4 regions of the Ruegeria sp. CJ2 genome follow, and region 1 is predicted to be linked to each of the others. Evidence: riboswitches for the same ligand, from Rfam matches in the RefSeq annotation. Region 1 holds a riboswitch; each other region holds the start of a gene.
What was found. Region 1 has a riboswitch for cobalamin ahead of ACR0MS_RS01665 (DUF1636 family protein). Riboswitches for the same ligand answer to the same signal wherever they lie in the genome.

Region 1 (4,281 bases):
GGCGCGGTCCGCGACCTCCTGAAACAGGCCGATATCCTTCTTTACAAGGTCCATTGTAAACGAAATGTCCCGTGATCCGTTCAGAATGACCTGACTTTCGGTCTCATGAACAAAGGATGTACCCGAGGAGATCTTGATCGCCTCATACGTGGTATTCAGATCCATGCCAGCCGCCTTCGCGGTGACCAATGCCTCGGCGCAGGTGATCAGATTCGCTGTGGCCAGGTAGTTTGTCAGAACCTTGAGCACCGAGGCTGAGCCGAGCTCTCCGGTGTGCAGGATGCGCCGGCCCATTGTCGTCAGAAAAGGCAGGATACGCTCGAAAGTTTCCCGGTCACAGCCCGCAAAGATCGAAATGTTGCCGGTCGCCGCGCGGTGACATCCGCCCGAAACCGGGCAATCAACCGCTGCGCCCCCTTTCCCAATGACCATTGCGCCAAGGCGCTTTACTTCGGCCTCGTCCGTGGTCGACATCTCCATCCAGATTTTTCCCGGACCGACTTCGGGTAACATTTCCTGCATCACCGCATCCGAGGCCGCCGGGGATGGCAGGCACGTGATCACCGCATCACAAACCCGCATCATTTGGGCAGGGCTTTCTGCGGCCCGCGCACCCTGGGCCACAAACTCGGCAACCAATTCAGTGTTAAGATCATGCACCGTCAGGTCGATACCGTTGCGCAAGAGCGAGCCAGACAGCTTGCCACCGACATTCCCCAGCCCAATGAAACCAACCTTCATTTTCGAATCCTCCCGACTGTATGGCGCCGAGTATTCATGGCGCTGTACAAACTCTGAAATGAATAATAACGGTAGTTTTGGTCAAAAATCTTTGGTGATAAATGGATCGCGTTCCCAACCCTGTATGGCTGCGCAGTTTCGAAGTCGCAGCGCGGCACCTGAATTTCACAACAACCGCGCAAGAGCTTGGCCTGACACAAACAGCCGTATCTTTGCACATCCGGTCGCTTGAAGCGGAACTCGGGCAACAACTGTTCACCAGAAAGGCGCGGAAACTGGAGCTGACCGAGTTGGGACAGTCCTATTCCCTGACTGTCCGCCGCGCGCTTGCGGATATTGCGCTGTCCACCAACAGCTTGTTTGGTCCGACCTCGGGTCAGACCCTGACGATCAGGGCCGCGATATCCTCTGCGACCTACTGGATAGCGGCTGAGTTGCCAGAGTTTTGCGCCCTGCATCCCGACATACCCGTCCGCCTTGTGTCTCATATCTGGAACGACACGATGGCGCCCAATGACGTGGATGTCGAAATTCGACTGGGATATGGCGACTGGCCGGATGTGACGTCAGAAAAGCTGACGACAGAAAAGCTTGTGCCGGTGCAGCGTGTGGGCGGGTCAGTACGCTACGCAAAGGATCTGCTGTCGGGCCCTTTGATACATATCCTTGGATACGAAGATAATTGGGCACGCTATTTCGAAGCGCTTGGCCTAGGCCATCCTGACCAGCCTTCCCAGTATTCCGTGGACACCACGGTGGCGGCCCTACAACTTGTGATGGCCCAAGCAGGATATGCAACTATTTTGGAGCGGTTCGCCAGAAACGCCATCGCGCAGGGCGCACCCATCGAAATTGCGGGTCCTGCGATTCCGTTTGCGCAATCTCATTACCTGATCGGAGGGTCGGGGCGCGCGCCACTTTCGGCGGCGGCTGGTCTGTTCCAAGCCTGGTTGCGCGACCGGCTGCGCACAGATGACGCTGATTGACCTCGTCAGGTCGCTTTTTCCGCGATCTTGTTTTCAACGCGGCCACCACGCTTGACAAGCCCCCTGCAGGTGCCGCATGTCCCATGCGTTGGTGTCCTCGACAGAGGATGAAAAGGGAATGTGTCAGCGGATCTTCCGTGAAACACAGCCGCCCCCGCGACCGTGACCGGAGAGGGTGCCCAAAGCCACTGGCCAGAAGGTCGGGAAGGCGGGACATCCGACAGGGCTATGCCCCGATATCCGCAAGCCGGGAGACCTGCCAGCGCCCGAAGATGTAACCGGACGGGGTGTTCCGGTGTCGGGTCCATGTCGCAACGCGTGGCCCGCATGAGACCCCGTCCCCCACAAAGAGGATTTGGGGGGATGAGAGACGTGACCGATACTGCACCAGTCGAGCTGCTGGTCTGCACCACCTGTCGCCGAGGACTGCCCGTCGAGGACGACGCGCAGCGGCCGGGCGCATTGCTGCACAAAGCCCTTGAACAGGCCGATCTGCCAGAAGGCGTGACCCTGAAAGCGGTGGAGTGCCTGTCGAATTGCGATCAGGGCTGTTCGATCGTTCTGCGCGGTGGGCCCGAACGCTGGACGTTCGTTTATGAGCACCTCAATGAAAGCGAACATGTCGACACCATTGTCGATGGTGCGACCAAGTACCTTGCGACCGAAGACGGCTTGGTCAAATGGCGCGAGCGCCCCGAACATTTCCGCAAAAACTGTGCGGCCCGCATTCCCCCGATTGGAGCCCTGAAATGAGCAATCTCGAGAAACTCCCTGTCACTGTGATCACCGGCTTTCTGGGCTCGGGCAAGACCACGCTGGTGCGCCACCTGATGCAGAACCCGCAGGGCAAGCGTCTGGCCGTCGTGGTCAATGAGTTCGGCGATGTCGGCGTGGATGGCGACATCCTGAAATCCTGCGCCATTCCCGATTGTCCTGCCGAGAATATCATGGAACTGGCGAACGGCTGCATCTGCTGCACCGTGGCCGATGACTTCATCCCCACGATCGAGGCGCTGATGGCGCTGGAGCCGCGTCCAGACCACATCCTGATCGAAACCTCGGGTCTGGCGTTGCCGAAGCCGCTGCTGAAAGCCTTCGACTGGCCCGATATCCGCTCGAAAATCACCGTGGACGGCGTGATCGCGCTGGCCGATGCCGAGGCCGTGGCCGCCGGTCGCTTTGCCCCCAATGTCGAGGCGGTGGATGCACAGCGCATGGCCGACGATTCGATCGACCACGAAACGCCCCTGTCCGAGGTGTTCGAGGATCAGATTTCCTGCGCAGACATCATCCTGCTGACCAAGCCCGATCTGGCCGGTCCCGAGGGCGTGGCCAAAGCGAAAGAGGTCATCGCCGCCGAAGCCCCTCGCCCTTTGCCCGTGGTCGAGGTCGCCGAAGGCGTGGTGGACGTGCGCGTCGTGCTGGGCCTTGAGGCCGCCGCCGAAGATGACATGGACTCGCGTCCGTCGCATCATGATGGTCACCACGATCACGAGCATGACGATTTCGAAAGCATCATCGTCGAGCTGCCCGAGCAGACCGACCCGGCCGATCTGGTCGCGAAAATCGAACGTCTGGCCAAGGAACTGAACATCCTGCGCGTCAAAGGCTATGCCGCCGTTCGAGGCAAACCGATGCGCCTGCTGGTGCAGGCTGTGGGCGCGCGCGTGCGTCATCAGTATGACCGTCCGTGGGAGCCCGGCGAAGAGCGCCGCTCGCGTCTTGTGGTGATCGCCGAGCATGACGACATCAAAGAGGCTGAAATCCGCGAAATCCTGGCGGGTGTGACCGAGGCTGCCGAGTAAGCCATGCACGTCGTCTTCCGCGAAAGCCACGGGCTCGAGGAAACCGAGACCCCAACCGATCTGGGCCAGAGCCCGGCGGATCTGGTGGTGCTGTCCTTTTCGGACAGCGACCTTGGCGCTTTCGCGGCAGGCTGGCATCGTGGCAGCGGCCCCGAGGGGCGCATGCCCACGATGCGGCTGGCCAATCTGACGGCGCTGAAACATCCCCTCTCGGTGGATACCTATGTCGAGCAGACGCTCGAAGGTGCCAAGGGCATCCTGATCCGTCTGATCGGCGGGGTGCCTTACTGGGCCTATGGCCTACAGCAGGTTCTGGCACTAGCGCAGGCCAAAGGGATCGCTCTGGCCGTTCTACCCGCCGACGGGCGCGAGGATACGCGGTTGGATGACTATTCCACCCTTCCCGTCTCGACCCTGCGCCGGTTGGCGCATCTGTGCGACACGGGCGGCGAAGTTGCGGCTCAGGCTGCTTTAGCGCAAATGGCGCTGGCCGCTGGGCTTTATGCCGGGCCGGTAATGGGTGCCAAAACCCTGCCCGAATGCGGCGCGTGGTGCCCGGATCAGGGCGTGATCCCCGTCGAAACGGCGTTCACTGGAGATGCAAAACGCATCCTTGTCACGTTTTATCGCGCCTATCTGACTTCGGCCGATACCGCTCCGGTGGCCGCGCTGATCCGCAGCCTGCGCGCGCGCGGATTTCAGGCCATGGGCGTTTTTGCCCCCTCGCTGAAAGCCCCGGCCGCCGCCGA
Region 2 (4,281 bases), on a different contig from region 1:
CGACCTTTCCGATCGGGTTAGAACAGCAGGCAAGAATATATCCTGCCTCGATGTCATCCTCGGAAATCCCGCCATTGTGAACCATGTGAACATCACCAGAGGTTTTCTTGACCTTGCAGGTCCCGCAGACGCCGAAGGTGCAGCCTGACGGGATGTTCAGGCCGACCGAACGCGCCGCGGCCAGAACCGTATCGGTTTCGGCAACCTTGGCGGTCACACCTGACGCGGCAAAGAGGATCTCGGCGCTGCTACCATCGTCTGGGATGACATCATCCAGATCGGGCTGATCTGCCTCGGTCTCAATAGGGGCACCAAAGCTTTCCTGATGGTAGTGGTCCATGTCAAAGCCCAGACCGGCAAGCGCATCGCGCACGGCTTGCATGAACGGTTCAGGCCCACAGCAATAGACCTCACGATCCAGGTAATCGGGCGCCATAAGGCCCAACATCAGCTGGTTGAACTGCCCTTGATAGCCGGTCCAGGGGCGGTAGGGGTCGGCCTCTTCGATCACGAATTTCAGGTCCAGACCATCAGTCCGGCTGGCCATTTGCTCCAGCCGTTGCCGAAAGATGATCTCGGACGGGCGTTTGGCGCAGTTGATGAACACGATGTCGAGATCGCGCCCCTCATCCCACATGCAGGTGGTCATCGACATCATCGGGGTAACGCCTGACCCGGCCGAGATAAACAGGTATTTGCGCGCCCGGCTTTCGGCATTGGTGAACAGCCCCGCCGGGCCGATGGCTTTCAGCCGCGCACCGGGTTTCAGGTTGTCCAGCATCCAACGCGTACCAATACTGTCGGGCTGCGCCTTGGCCGTGATGGTGATCGTACGGGGCCGCGAGGGTGAGGACGAGATCGTATAGGTCCGGTGCACCACCCCGCCCGGCTGACCGGGTGCGGGAATTTCCAGCGTCAGGAACTGCCCCGGCTGATAGGCGAACATCGCCCCCGAGGGCGCGCGGAACGTAAAACTGGCCGTATTCGGCATCTCGGGCACGACCGAGACACATTCCAGCATCTCGCCATCTTCCCAGGTGCGGGCCATGGGGCTGAGGTCATTCATGGCGTTACTCCGCGGCGATGGTGTCGGGGCTCAGGCGCGCCGACAGGGTGTTGCAGTACCAATCGACGAATTGCAGCACGCCGGATTCCTGCGTTGGCGAATAGGGGCCGGGCACATAGGCGGGGCTGTTGATGCCCTGCTGGTTGTCCTCGACCACACGACGGTCTTCGTCATTGGTGGCCATCCAGACCTCGGTCAGGCGCTTGAGGTCGTAATCCACGCCTTCAACCGCATCTTTGTGGACCAGCCATTTTGTCGTGACCTCGGATTCGGTCGGGCTGATCGGCGTGACCCGGAACACGATCGAGTGGTCGGGCAAAAAGTGGTTCCAGGTTGTCGGATAGTGGAATTGGAGCAGCGCACCCGCATCGGCAAAAGGCACCCGCCCCAGCCACCGGCGCACGGCGGTCTTGCCATCCATCGTATAGCTTTCGGCACCCTCTTTCAGCGGCATCCGCGCCACGCGGTACTGCCCTTCCGCGCTAAGCTGGAAGTTGGACGGAATCCCGCCCGCCTCGCAACGGTCGAAATGGGCCTGCAGGTGGGCCGGGGTCTCACCCCCTTCGCCAATACCGGTGACGCTGGGATCGTCGGGATAGGTTCGGCACAGCGCCGGGTGGTTACCGCCGCAGTGATAGCATTCGCGGTTGTTTTCCCAGACCAGCTTCCAGTTGCCATTCTCGACGATCGAGCTTTCAAAGGCCATTTTCGCATTGCCCAGATCATGCGGCTCAAGATAGGGACGCGCGACTTCGGCAAAGGTCTCAAAGTCAGGGGCATCCTCTGCCAGACAGATATAGACCAGCCCGGCCAGCTCGCGGCAATGCACGGTCTTTAGCCCATGTTTCGACGGGTCGAAATCCGGCCCCATGTCGCGCGCCCACAAGAGCGAGCCGTCCAACTCATAGGTCCATTGATGATAGGGGCACACCAGCTTGGGCGCATTGCCTTTGGCGGCTTTGCAAATGACCGAGCCGCGATGACGGCAGGTGTTGTGAAAGGCGCGGATCTGACCATCGGCCCCGCGCACGATGATCACGCGATAGGCGCCCACATTATAGGTGACGTAATCGCCCGATTTCACCAGTTCACAGGCGGGAATGGCAAACAACCATTCGCGGTAGTGAATGGCGTCGAGATCGGCCTGAAAAATCGCAGGGTCGGTATAAAACGCCTGCTCCAACGCATGGGTTGGATTTCGTCGCGCCAACAGGCTTTGAATGCTGTTCACTTCTGGCTCTCCTGCCGCACCGTGCGGCATTTCTTGGGCGAATGACACAGGAGAGCCGCCCGGAACCGTGCGAGGATCACGTCCGAAACCAAAGCCCCCCACCGCCACCCGCGGTTTGGCATATCTGCGAGGCTGGTTTCCGGACTCGGAAGGGGCTTGCGCCCGTTTTCGACACCTTCCCGGGATCCTCCTCCCAGTGGTTGATTGCCGAACCTGACCTTCTTTACCGTTGCGGGGGCAGTGCCGGATTTACACCGGCTTCCCAATTCTCCGCAGCCTGAGAATCAGACGGCGGCACCTCTTGCGGGCAAAATATTTCAGCACCGATCTGGCGCTGAAATACTTGCGACCTTTCCAGTTGCAAAACAGACATCCAGACACGCGGGCGAAATCTGATTGCGGCACTTGTATCGCCATCGGTACGGTCGATGGTTCGAAGGTCAAAGCCCGTTCGTTTTCAATATGATATTGGGCTTCAAGCCTTGCCGCGCGTTCAGTCTTTTCTTCGGTGCCCGGCATCTCATCAAAATCTGCACATGTTGGGCAGGGGAACTGCGCAATCACCGCCCAAAACTGGCGGCATGAAACACGCAATCTCAGACATATTTTTATGGTGCGCCTTTGCGACCGCATCCGCAATTCTGGCCGCTCAGCCCCTGCTCTGGCTGGTCCAAAGCTGGGTTAGCCCGGCCTACGACTCTTACGGATATATCTACATTCTGCTGATCGTCGGGCTGAGCGGCCTGAGCCTGATAAGCGGCCCACCGACAAAGCCAGGCACTCAGGTCCCGGTGATCGGCTTGCTGTTGCTCTCCGCACTCATCCGGCTGCTGGGGCAGGTTCTTGCGGTCAATATCCTGAGCGCGCTTGCGCTTGCTCTGGATGTATTTGCGCTGGTTGGTCTGTTGCGGCTGGATCGGCGGCCGTTTGCGCTGTCGCCGTTCTGGATGGCCGTTCTGTTCCTGTTTTCCTTGCCAACGGAAATGGTCCTTCAGCGCACGATCGGATTTCCGCTGCAAATGATCTCGGCAGAGTTGTCCTGCCACATGCTTGGGGTTTTTTATCCGGGCGTTGTCTGTGACGGCGTGCGGATCACCCTGGAGCAAAAGGACATTCTTGTGGACCTGCCCTGTTCCGGGGCTTCGGGTCTTTTGCTGTCCATGGCCTTTGTGGTCACGCAAAACGCCGTCATGCGCCCGCGCTGGCATATCAGCGGCCTCAGCCTGTTGGCCGTGATCGGAAGTGCCGCGCTGGGCAACAGCCTGCGCATTTCCCTGTTGGCGGCGGGTCTTGTGCATGATCTGGATGTGATGGCCGAACCTTGGCACACGCTGATCGGTCTGGTCACACTGGGCCTGACGGTTGCACCCTTTGCCCTATTCTATCGGCCCCGCCCAAAAGGGGCGCGCCGTGCATTTTTGCGGCGACAACCGATGTCCCTGCCCAAGCCCATCAAAGCAATAGTGGGTCTTGCCTGTTTGATCGGCAGTGTCGCCATCGTGTCGCTAAAGGCCGACCCGGTGGATGTGTCGGGCAGTGTTATGGCACCACCATTGCCTGCGCAGATTCACGGTCACGTGGCCCGAAACGTGCCGCTGACCAAGATGGAAGCGGTCTATTTCGAAGCCTATGGCGGACAAGCGCAGAAGGCACAATTTGGTCCCTTGGGATTGAATGTGGTCAGCACCCGCGCACCGCTGCGCCATCTTCATGCACCCGAGATTTGTCTGCGGGGTCTGGGATACACGGTGCGGTTCCTCGGCACCCGTTATGACGGCATCCCCAGCGCCTATTACAAGGCCACCGGACCGGATGGGAACGCCTGGCTGGTGGCGGTTAGCTATGTCTCGCAAGGGGGGCAGGTCACCCCCAGCGTGGGCGAGGCGATCTGGCGCTGGATGAACGGATCCGGCGGCACCTGGAGCAGCGTGCAACGGATCACCCCGTGGACCCTGGACACCCAACTGCGCAGCGCGCTGGACGC
Region 3 (4,281 bases), on a different contig from region 1:
GGATAGAGGGCTGGCGCTGGTCGCGGCGGCACAGGCTGCTGCGCTGCGCCCCTATTTGAAGGATACAGTGCACGACGGCCTGCCGGTTCTGTCTGCCGTTTCGCCCTCGAAATTCGGTGGGCGCGCAGGGCCACGATCTTTTACCGACGTGCCTGCGGGTCAGATCCGGCTGCGCCATGTCAACGATCTGAACATCTTTCCTAACGAAATGCAGGCTATCGTGGTTTCGGGCGCACAGATAAGAGACTGGCTTGAGATGTCCGCCGGCGTGCTCAACCAGATGCACTCCGGTCAACACATCGACCTGCGAAATCCCGGACGCGCCGGTTACAATTTCGATGTTCTGCACGGGCTTAGCTACCAGATCGACCTCGGCATTCCGGCGCGGTACGACGCTGACGGTAAATTGACTGACCCATCGCGCCGCCGGGTAAAGGATATCTACTTCAACGGGCAACTTATCGACGATCAGCAATCCTTTGTCGTGGCCCTCAACAATTATCGGGCCAACGGAGGGGGTCATTTCCCCTTTACAGACACCGCGTCGCAGATCCCGTTACCAGCCTTGCCGATCCAACGTATCGTTCGGGATTATGTCGCGGGTTGCCGCCCTGCTGATCCGTTGGCGGATGCGCCGCGCCCTTTCACGTTCAAACCGCTTCCCGGGGCATTTGCGATTCTCAGAACTGGCCCCAAGGCGCAGCGCCATATCGCTGAATTGCAGGAGTATGACCCATCAGTCATTGGGCTTGATGACGATGGTTTTCTGCTGATCCGGCTGACGTTGTGATGGGTTGTCATCCGCGAATGAAATGCCTATATCGACCGTTGAGAGGTTGGCGCGGGCGAGCGCCTCGCCAACCTGGTCAGGTCCGGAAGGAAGCAGCCACAACGAGCCCCGCTTGGGTCGATGTCCAACCTCTCACTTTCATTCCCCTGACCTATTCAAGATCATTCTGCGATCAGACGTGGCCAGACCGCAGCGTTCCGGCGTGCGAAAACTCCGATATGACCAAGCTCTTTTGCGCCAAACTCCTGCGCCGTCAGCAAGTGCCGACGTGCGTCAGGCCCGTACAGGTCTGCAAGCCGCCAGACAGACTTGGGCGACGCAAGCTGATCATCCGCCACAGCGAACAGGTCGACGGGATTACCATGTTCGGACCACGTGGGCACAGGAAGGGTCTTTCCCATTTCCGGTAGATAGTTTTGGGCGGCTGTACACCATTCACGCCACTGCCAGTAAACGCGCGCGGGCAAGTCCGCGCCAAATCCGGTTGCCCGACCCGGTAAGTATCCCAATGTCTTAACCAGCAATGGCACATGCCCGTACCAGAACAGGGTTGCCAACGCGCGATAGGGCCACGGATGGTCCGGCAAAGTCACCAAGCCCGAGCAAACGCAGATCATGCGGTCCATCTGCGCCACGTCCGGTGCAAGCGGGGTCAGCATCCCGCCCAGGGAATGGCCGATGCTCCACTGCTGCGCGTCCGGGAACCTCCGGCGCATCTCGGCGCGGGCGGCGGGCATGTCGACCAAGGCCCAATCCGCCATTGTCACCTGCGAATCCTGCATTCGGATCGTCAGAGAATGCCCAAAATCACTGTAGTCATAGGTTAAGCAGGCATACCCTCTTTCCGCCGCCAGCCAATGCGCAAAATTCTGATAATAGTCGCGCGGAACACCCGTTGCGCAATGGATCACCACCGCAACGCGGGGATCGGTCATCGGCCTGTACAGCCGCGCAGACAGTTTGGACGATCCGGAGGATATCCAGAAATCCTCGGTCAATACTGGCTGTGATCCATCCAACATGGGGTCCTCTTGATGGTTCTGAACTTTTCGGTTCACTTTTCTATCGGCCCTTCTTGTACCCGCAGAGTCAAGAGAGCGCGACGATGACCCCGCGTCGGAACCGGCAACACTGACCGCTTGACTCGGACCGATTTCACCGGATAGCGATGGCGTGATGGTTCTCGACCCGGATTGCCGGGAAGGGATGAAAAGGGAACACGGTGCGGTCCTACCCGGCGATGCCGAAACGGACCAATGCCGCGACTGCCCCCGCAACTGTAAGCGGTAAGCAATGCCAAAAACACCACTGGCCGAATGGCTGGGAAGGTCGGCAAAGCGATGACCCGCAAGTCAGGAGACCTGCCATCTAACTGAAACCGAAACTCGGGCGGGGTGTCCGGGCAGGTCAAAGCCGCATAAAGCGACCTGACCCATGCCCCCCGTCCATCGCGCGGAGGGCGCAGAATGATCTGGAAGACAAAAACGCACGAGTTTTCCGCAACGATTTGTCAGAAAACCGGCAGACCATGTCCGGCATTGGCAAGGATGGCGCGTGCCATGGCGGACGCGATGGCAACCGCACAGCCTGTCACAACCAAAGCGTTCGAGGTCGAAGGCAGCGGAGAGCTTTCGCATTGCGCCGAAGGGTGCACCGCACGGTTTCGCGCCCATTCAACTCAGATCAGGGTATTTTGCGGAACGGCCCCGGAAACCCCGACAACAAAGTTGGACGATTACGCCGACATGATGTTCGGGACAGATTTGTCCGCCATGCCAACCGGAGCGCTGTCCGAAGTGCCTTGTGCCATGCTCGAAGTCACGACTTTGGGCCAGCGTCCCGCAACAGGCAGCCCGCAACCCGCCATGGTCTGAGGTCAGGACTCGGTTGATGCCGGCGCCGTAGCCCAGGCCATCTGCGCGTCGGTTTCAACCGCGCATGGCCGGACCGCGCGCAACCGGCGCAGCGCCTTATCCGGGGTTTCGCCGCCTTCGACCAGCACGCGCAACACAATCATACCAGACCGCCCGCATCCGCCCCGGCAATGGACCAAGACCCGCCCACCGTCAGACAGGACACAATGTACATCCTTACTGACGGCTGGCCAGTCAGACCGTATTTTCGAGGTCGGAGCGCCAAAATCCTGCACCGGAAGATGAAGCCAGGTGATTGCGCGGCTCTGCAGGTCGCGCCCGAGATGGTGCGCTTCTGCGGCTTCCAACTCGCTGGACGTGGTCATCGAAATCACCAGGGTCGGGCGCCATTGCATGATCCGCTCAAGGTCTCCGGCATAATCCCCGTATCGCCCAGGCACCTGCGCCAAACCCAATAGACCGGACCGAACCGGAATAGAGTGAATTTCAAACCTGTCCAAGTTGCACACCCCGCCCGAATGAGAAGGCCGGGCAAGCCGATACCCGCCCAGCCGAACCTGTATCCAATGCGCCCCGGTATTCCAAATCGAATTTCATCGCTCCCTGCGGTGGACGTAGGCGGCAGGGGTCACTACGCTGCGAAGCTGATACGAATCCGACAGAGCAGACATGACCGAAACTCCAAGCCCCGCCTATCAGGTCCTCGCCCGTAAATACCGTCCTGAAACATTTGCTGACCTCGTGGGCCAGGACGCGATGGTGCGCACGCTGAAAAACGCATTCGAGGCCGATCGGATTGCGCAGGCCTTTGTCATGACCGGCATTCGCGGCACCGGCAAAACCACCACGGCGCGGATCATCGCCAAGGGCATGAACTGCATCGGACCAGACGGCGAGGGCAAAGCCACGATCGAACCCTGCGGCCAGTGCGAACACTGTGTGGCCATCATGGAAGGCCGCCATGTCGACGTGATGGAGATGGACGCGGCAAGCCGCACCGGTGTGAACGACATTCGCGAGATCATCGAAAGCGTCCGCTATCGCGCCGCCAGTGCGCGCTACAAGATCTATATCATCGACGAAGTTCACATGTTGTCGAACAGCGCGTTCAACGCCTTGCTCAAAACCCTTGAAGAACCCCCCGCGCATGTGAAGTTCATCTTTGCCACTACCGAGATCCGCAAGGTTCCGGTGACGGTCCTGTCCCGGTGCCAGCGCTTCGACCTGCGCCGGATCGAACCCGAGGACATGATCGGCCTGCTGAAAAAGATCGCAACTGCCGAGAACGCTCAGATCGCCGAGGATGCTCTGGCGCTGATCACCCGCGCGGCGGAAGGTTCGGCCCGGGATGCGACCTCGCTGCTGGATCAGGCTATTTCGCACGGTGCCGGGGAAACCAGCGCCGATCAGGTGCGGGCCATGCTGGGATTGGCTGATCGCGGGCGGGTGCTGGACCTGATGGACATGATCCTGCGGGGCGATACCGCCGCGGCATTGACGGAACTGGGTGGGCAATATGCCGAAGGTGCCGACCCGCTGGCCGTGCTGCGCGATCTGGCCGAGATCACACATTGGGTCTCGGTGGTCAAAATAACGCCGGACGCTGCCGAAGACCCA
Region 4 (4,281 bases), on a different contig from region 1:
TTCCGACACCTTGCATTACCCGCGCAACAAGCGAGTGAACCGGCGCGATATCGACCGCAACATTGGGGACATCGGCCATGGCCGTCCCGCCCATGAATGCAGCGGTAAGAGTTAGTGGAACAAGCTTTCTGGACATCAGGCCCTCGATGTGATTTTATAACATTGCGAGCGATATACATGATATGGAATAACATGACAAGTGATACGCAACCCGCAATGACCGAGGATACGGCCCCGGTTGGGTTCCAAAAGCATGACCACAAGACTTGTGTCGAAACCGGGCTCTCGGCAGCGGAAAACCGATGCAAAGAAGAAGGCCTGCGTCTGACACCCGTCCGTCGCAAGGTTTTGGAGATGTTGTTGCAAGAACATCGGGCGCTGGGCGCTTACACGATTCTCGACCGCTTGCGCGAAGAAGGCTTTGGGTCGCAGCCACCGGTGGCCTATCGCGCGCTCGACTTTCTTGTCCAGAACGGGTTCGTGCACAAGATCGAGCGACTGAATGCGTTTGTTGCCTGTTCCCACCCGGGGGCCTCTCATTCGCCAGCTTTTATGATCTGCCGAAAATGCGACGCCGTGGCCGAGGCGCAATCCACGCCGGCCAAAGGCGTTCTCGGGGCAGCGGCGCGTGCGGCGGGTTTCGAAATCGAACGAACGGTTGTAGAAGCCGAGGGGCTTTGCCCCGACTGCACCGAAAAGGCGTAGAAATGACCCTGATCACTGTTGAAAAACTTAGCGTACGGTATGGTGCGAATACCGTTCTGCACAATGTGGATATGGCGATCGAAGCCGGTGAGATTGTCACCATCGTTGGCCCGAACGGTTCAGGTAAGACCAGTCTGCTCAGGGCCATTATCGGCGCGACCAATCCCTCTGCTGGCAAGGTTTCCCTGAAGCCGGGGCTGAAAATTGGCTATGTGCCACAGAAACTGCATGTCGATCCGACATTGCCGATCTCGGTGTCACGGTTCATGCGCCTGACTCACCGCGTTTCGCAAGGTGACTGCGCCAAAGCGCTGGAAGCGGCAGGGGTCCCGGATCTGTTAAAGCGCCAAATGTCACAGTTGTCAGGGGGGCAGTTCCAGCGCGTGCTGCTGGCACGGGCTCTGATCAATCGTCCTGACATCCTTTTGCTGGATGAAGCCACGCAAGGTCTCGACCAGCGGGGCTCGGCCAGTTTTTACCAGCAGATCGAGTCGGTGAGACGGGAAAGCGGTTGCGCCATTCTGATGATCAGCCACGAGTTGCACGTTGTTATGAGCGCATCGGACAGGGTGATCTGCCTCAACGGTCATGTCTGCTGCGAGGGGTCGCCTGCCGTTGTTGCGTCGGCACCGGAATACCGCGCCTTGTTCGGAACCGGAACGGGCGGCGCACTTGCCCTTTATCGTCACGAACATGATCACCACCACGACCACTCTCACGAAGCGGCAGAATAATGCTTGATGATTTTATGACGCGGGCAACGCTCGCCGGTATTGGCGTGGCCTTTGCAGCCGCCCCCCTTGGGTGTTTTGTGGTCTGGCGGCGCATGGCGTATTTCGGGGATGCAACGGCGCATGCCGCGATCCTTGGGGTTGCCCTGTCTCTGGCGTTCCAGATGTCAATCTTTCTGGGCGCGCTGGTTGTTGCGCTTATTATGGCGCTGGCCGTCACCATGCTGTCTGGTCGCGGATATGCCATGGATACGCTTCTGGGTGTCATGGCGCATTCGTCGCTTGCCTTTGGCCTTGTCGCCGTGTCGTTTTTGTCCGGCATTCGCATCGACCTGATGGCCTATCTTTTTGGTGACATTCTGTCTGTTTCACGCGCCGATCTTGTCGTGATCTGGGGTGGAGCCGCGCTGGTTGTCGCGTTGATCGTATGGCGCTGGTCGCAACTGCTGACGGCTACGCTGAACGAGGAATTGGCCTACGCCACCGGGTTCGACCCCAAGCGCGAACAGTTGATCCTGACTTTGTCTTTGGCCGTTACGGTTGCCGTCGCGATCAAGGTGGTCGGCGTGTTGCTCATCGCTGCGATGCTGATCATCCCAGCAGCGGCCGCACGCAGCCTTGCGCGATCCCCGGAAACGATGGCGTTGATTGCAGCGGCAATTGGGGCTTTCTCGGCTGTTGCGGGACTGCGAGCAGCTTATGTGTTCGACACACCGGCGGGCCCTTCGATCGTCTGCGTGGCTGCAGTGTTGTTTGCCGGTTTCAGTCTTTTCGGTTGGAGGTCGCGAAGCGGGGTGTAATACCGCAAAGCTTTGGACTTATCTTGCCGGGCATTGCGTGTTTCGAAAACTGAGTGGCCCCCACAACAATGTCGTTGACCTGACATGTGATCTGGGGCACTCGTTCGGATGATGGTTCCCGATGGTGCGCCCAAGGGATGAAAAGGGAATACGGTGCGGCTGCCTTTTGGCGCCCAGTCCGTGACTGCCCCCGCAACTGTAAGCGGTGAGCGACGCCTACGACCCACTGGCCCAAGTGCCGGGAAGGATGGCCAAGCATTGACCCGCAAGTCAGGAGACCTGCCATCAAGTGTTAACCAACCCGGGGCGGGGCGTCCTGGAAGGAGGCTTTGATGACACGAAGACATCGTGTTTACATTTCCGGCACCTTCCGCCCGCGCTTTGAAGCAGGCGGAGGAAACTGTGCCATCAACGCCTGACCATTTTCTTCTGATCTGCAAAACGTGCAAAGGCGAAGCCCGCGCGCAGGACTTGTCGGACGCCTTGTCAGACTGTTTGCCCGATGGTTTTGCTATTCGCACCGTCGATTGCATGGCCGGATGCGCGCGGCCTGTGACTGTCGGGTTCCAGGCAATCGACAAAGCGCAGTATCTATTTGGCGATATTCAGGACGCGCAGGATATTCAGGCGCTGATTGACTTTGCCCGCCAATACAAAGACAGCGCGGATGGCTGGACCAATGCAACCGAGCGTCCTGAACCACTGTTTACAAAAACACTGTCTCGTATGCCCCGCCTTGAAAAAGGGGGGTGCTTGTGACCAACCCGGCTATTTTGGCGGTGCGCGATCTGACGCATCAGGTACTCAGCGGCGATGTCCTGTTGCAGGAGGTCTCTTTCACCCTATGCGAAGGAGCGATCCTTGCCATTGCCGGGCCCAACGGGGCGGGCAAGACAACATTGTTGAACCTGTTATGCGGTGCACACGACGTCGGCCAAGGTGATGTTCTGGTCAATGGCCGCAGTCTGAAACGGATGTCCGCCCGAGATCGGGCCCGGACGATTGCCGTGGTCAGCCAGCAGGAGTTTCCTGATGGCAGGCTGCTGCTGCGGGATTATGTGGCGCTGGGCCAGATCCCGATCCGCGCCGACCGATCCGCGGATGAACACGCTGCGGATCTGGTCAGAATCCTGAACCTCACCGGGCTCAGTGCTTTGGCCGACAAAAAGATGGCCGTTCTGTCCGGGGGGGAACGTCAACGTGCGCATATCGCTCGCGCTCTGGCTCAGAATCCTACGCTTTTGTTTCTGGACGAACCCACCAACCATCTGGACCCGGATACGAAGGGGCGGATGCTGTCGCTGGTCGCCGAGCTGGGCATCACCGTGGTGATGATCCTGCATGATCTGGTGATGATCCCAGAATTTGCCACGCATGTGGCGCTGATGAAAGACACCCGGCTGACCGGTTTTGGGCTGGTGGCTGACGTGCTGACCCCGGACAGGGTCCGCGACACGTTTGGCGTCGATTACCTGTGCTTTCACCACGAAGGCCGCGTGATCCCGGCGCTGGATATCCGAAAAACCTCGATCACATCTTATGAATAGGATTATTTCTGAATGACAAAGCTCTTGTCTCTGGCACTGGCCACTGTTTTGGCAGGTGGTGCCGCCGCGCACGAAGTCACGGTAGATAACTGCGGTGCGCCTCTGGTGTTTGACACCCAGCCCGAGCGTCTGGTTGTGCATGACATGAACATGACCGACATGGCGTTTGCGCTGGGTCTTCAGGACAAGATCGTTGGTCTGACCGGCATCACCGGCTGGTACAAGACCAGCCCCGAGTTTGAGACGCTGCGCGGTGGCATCCCCGAGCTGGCGCCGAAATACCCAACTGTTGAAAATCTGGTCGCGGTAGAGCCGGACCTGTTCTTTGCCGGTTGGTATTATGGGATGAAACCCGGTGGCGACGTGACCCCCGACACGCTGGAACCCTTTGGTATCAAGACAATGATCCTGACGGAAAGTTGCGTGCATCTGGACAAGGATCGCCCCGAGGCCAGCATGGACCTGCTGTTTGACGACGTTCTGCGTCTGGGCACCGTC

Region 2: linked by a shared signal. The riboswitch ahead of ACR0MS_RS07665 (aromatic ring-hydroxylating oxygenase subunit alpha) and the one ahead of ACR0MS_RS01665 (DUF1636 family protein) in region 1 are both predicted to bind cobalamin.
Region 3: linked by a shared signal. The riboswitch ahead of ACR0MS_RS13930 (hypothetical protein) and the one ahead of ACR0MS_RS01665 (DUF1636 family protein) in region 1 are both predicted to bind cobalamin.
Region 4: linked by a shared signal. The riboswitch ahead of ACR0MS_RS13045 (DUF1636 family protein) and the one ahead of ACR0MS_RS01665 (DUF1636 family protein) in region 1 are both predicted to bind cobalamin.

Annotation. Positions count from the first base shown of each region.
Region 1 covers NZ_JBQFQF010000001.1:337,092-341,372, reverse strand. The annotation lists gene ACR0MS_RS01675 (NAD(P)-dependent oxidoreductase) at 1-801, opposite strand, end outside; gene ACR0MS_RS01670 (LysR family transcriptional regulator) at 843-1,727, shown strand; cobalamin riboswitch at 1,800-2,005, shown strand; gene ACR0MS_RS01665 (DUF1636 family protein) at 2,091-2,480, shown strand; gene cobW (cobalamin biosynthesis protein CobW) at 2,477-3,532, shown strand; gene cobN (cobaltochelatase subunit CobN) at 3,536-4,281, shown strand, end outside.
Region 2 covers NZ_JBQFQF010000004.1:211,337-215,617, forward strand. The annotation lists gene ACR0MS_RS07660 (FAD-binding oxidoreductase) at 1-1,066, opposite strand, end outside; gene ACR0MS_RS07665 (aromatic ring-hydroxylating oxygenase subunit alpha) at 1,071-2,327, opposite strand; cobalamin riboswitch at 2,411-2,614, opposite strand; gene xrtT (exosortase T) at 2,879-4,281, shown strand, end outside.
Region 3 covers NZ_JBQFQF010000009.1:45,705-49,985, forward strand. The annotation lists gene ACR0MS_RS13915 (bifunctional 2',3'-cyclic-nucleotide 2'-phosphodiesterase/3'-nucleotidase) at 1-790, shown strand, start outside; RNA gene ffs (signal recognition particle sRNA small type) at 830-928, shown strand; gene ACR0MS_RS13925 (alpha/beta hydrolase family protein) at 952-1,812, opposite strand; cobalamin riboswitch at 1,951-2,173, shown strand; gene ACR0MS_RS13930 (hypothetical protein) at 2,257-2,664, shown strand; gene ACR0MS_RS13935 (protein-tyrosine phosphatase family protein) at 2,667-3,173, opposite strand; gene ACR0MS_RS13940 (DNA polymerase III subunit gamma/tau) at 3,334-4,281, shown strand, end outside.
Region 4 covers NZ_JBQFQF010000008.1:89,303-93,583, forward strand. The annotation lists gene ACR0MS_RS13025 (zinc ABC transporter substrate-binding protein) at 1-136, opposite strand, end outside; gene ACR0MS_RS13030 (transcriptional repressor) at 193-705, shown strand; gene ACR0MS_RS13035 (ATP-binding cassette domain-containing protein) at 708-1,439, shown strand; gene ACR0MS_RS13040 (iron chelate uptake ABC transporter family permease subunit) at 1,439-2,236, shown strand; cobalamin riboswitch at 2,332-2,537, shown strand; gene ACR0MS_RS13045 (DUF1636 family protein) at 2,639-2,995, shown strand; gene ACR0MS_RS13050 (ABC transporter ATP-binding protein) at 2,992-3,783, shown strand; gene ACR0MS_RS13055 (ABC transporter substrate-binding protein) at 3,796-4,281, shown strand, end outside.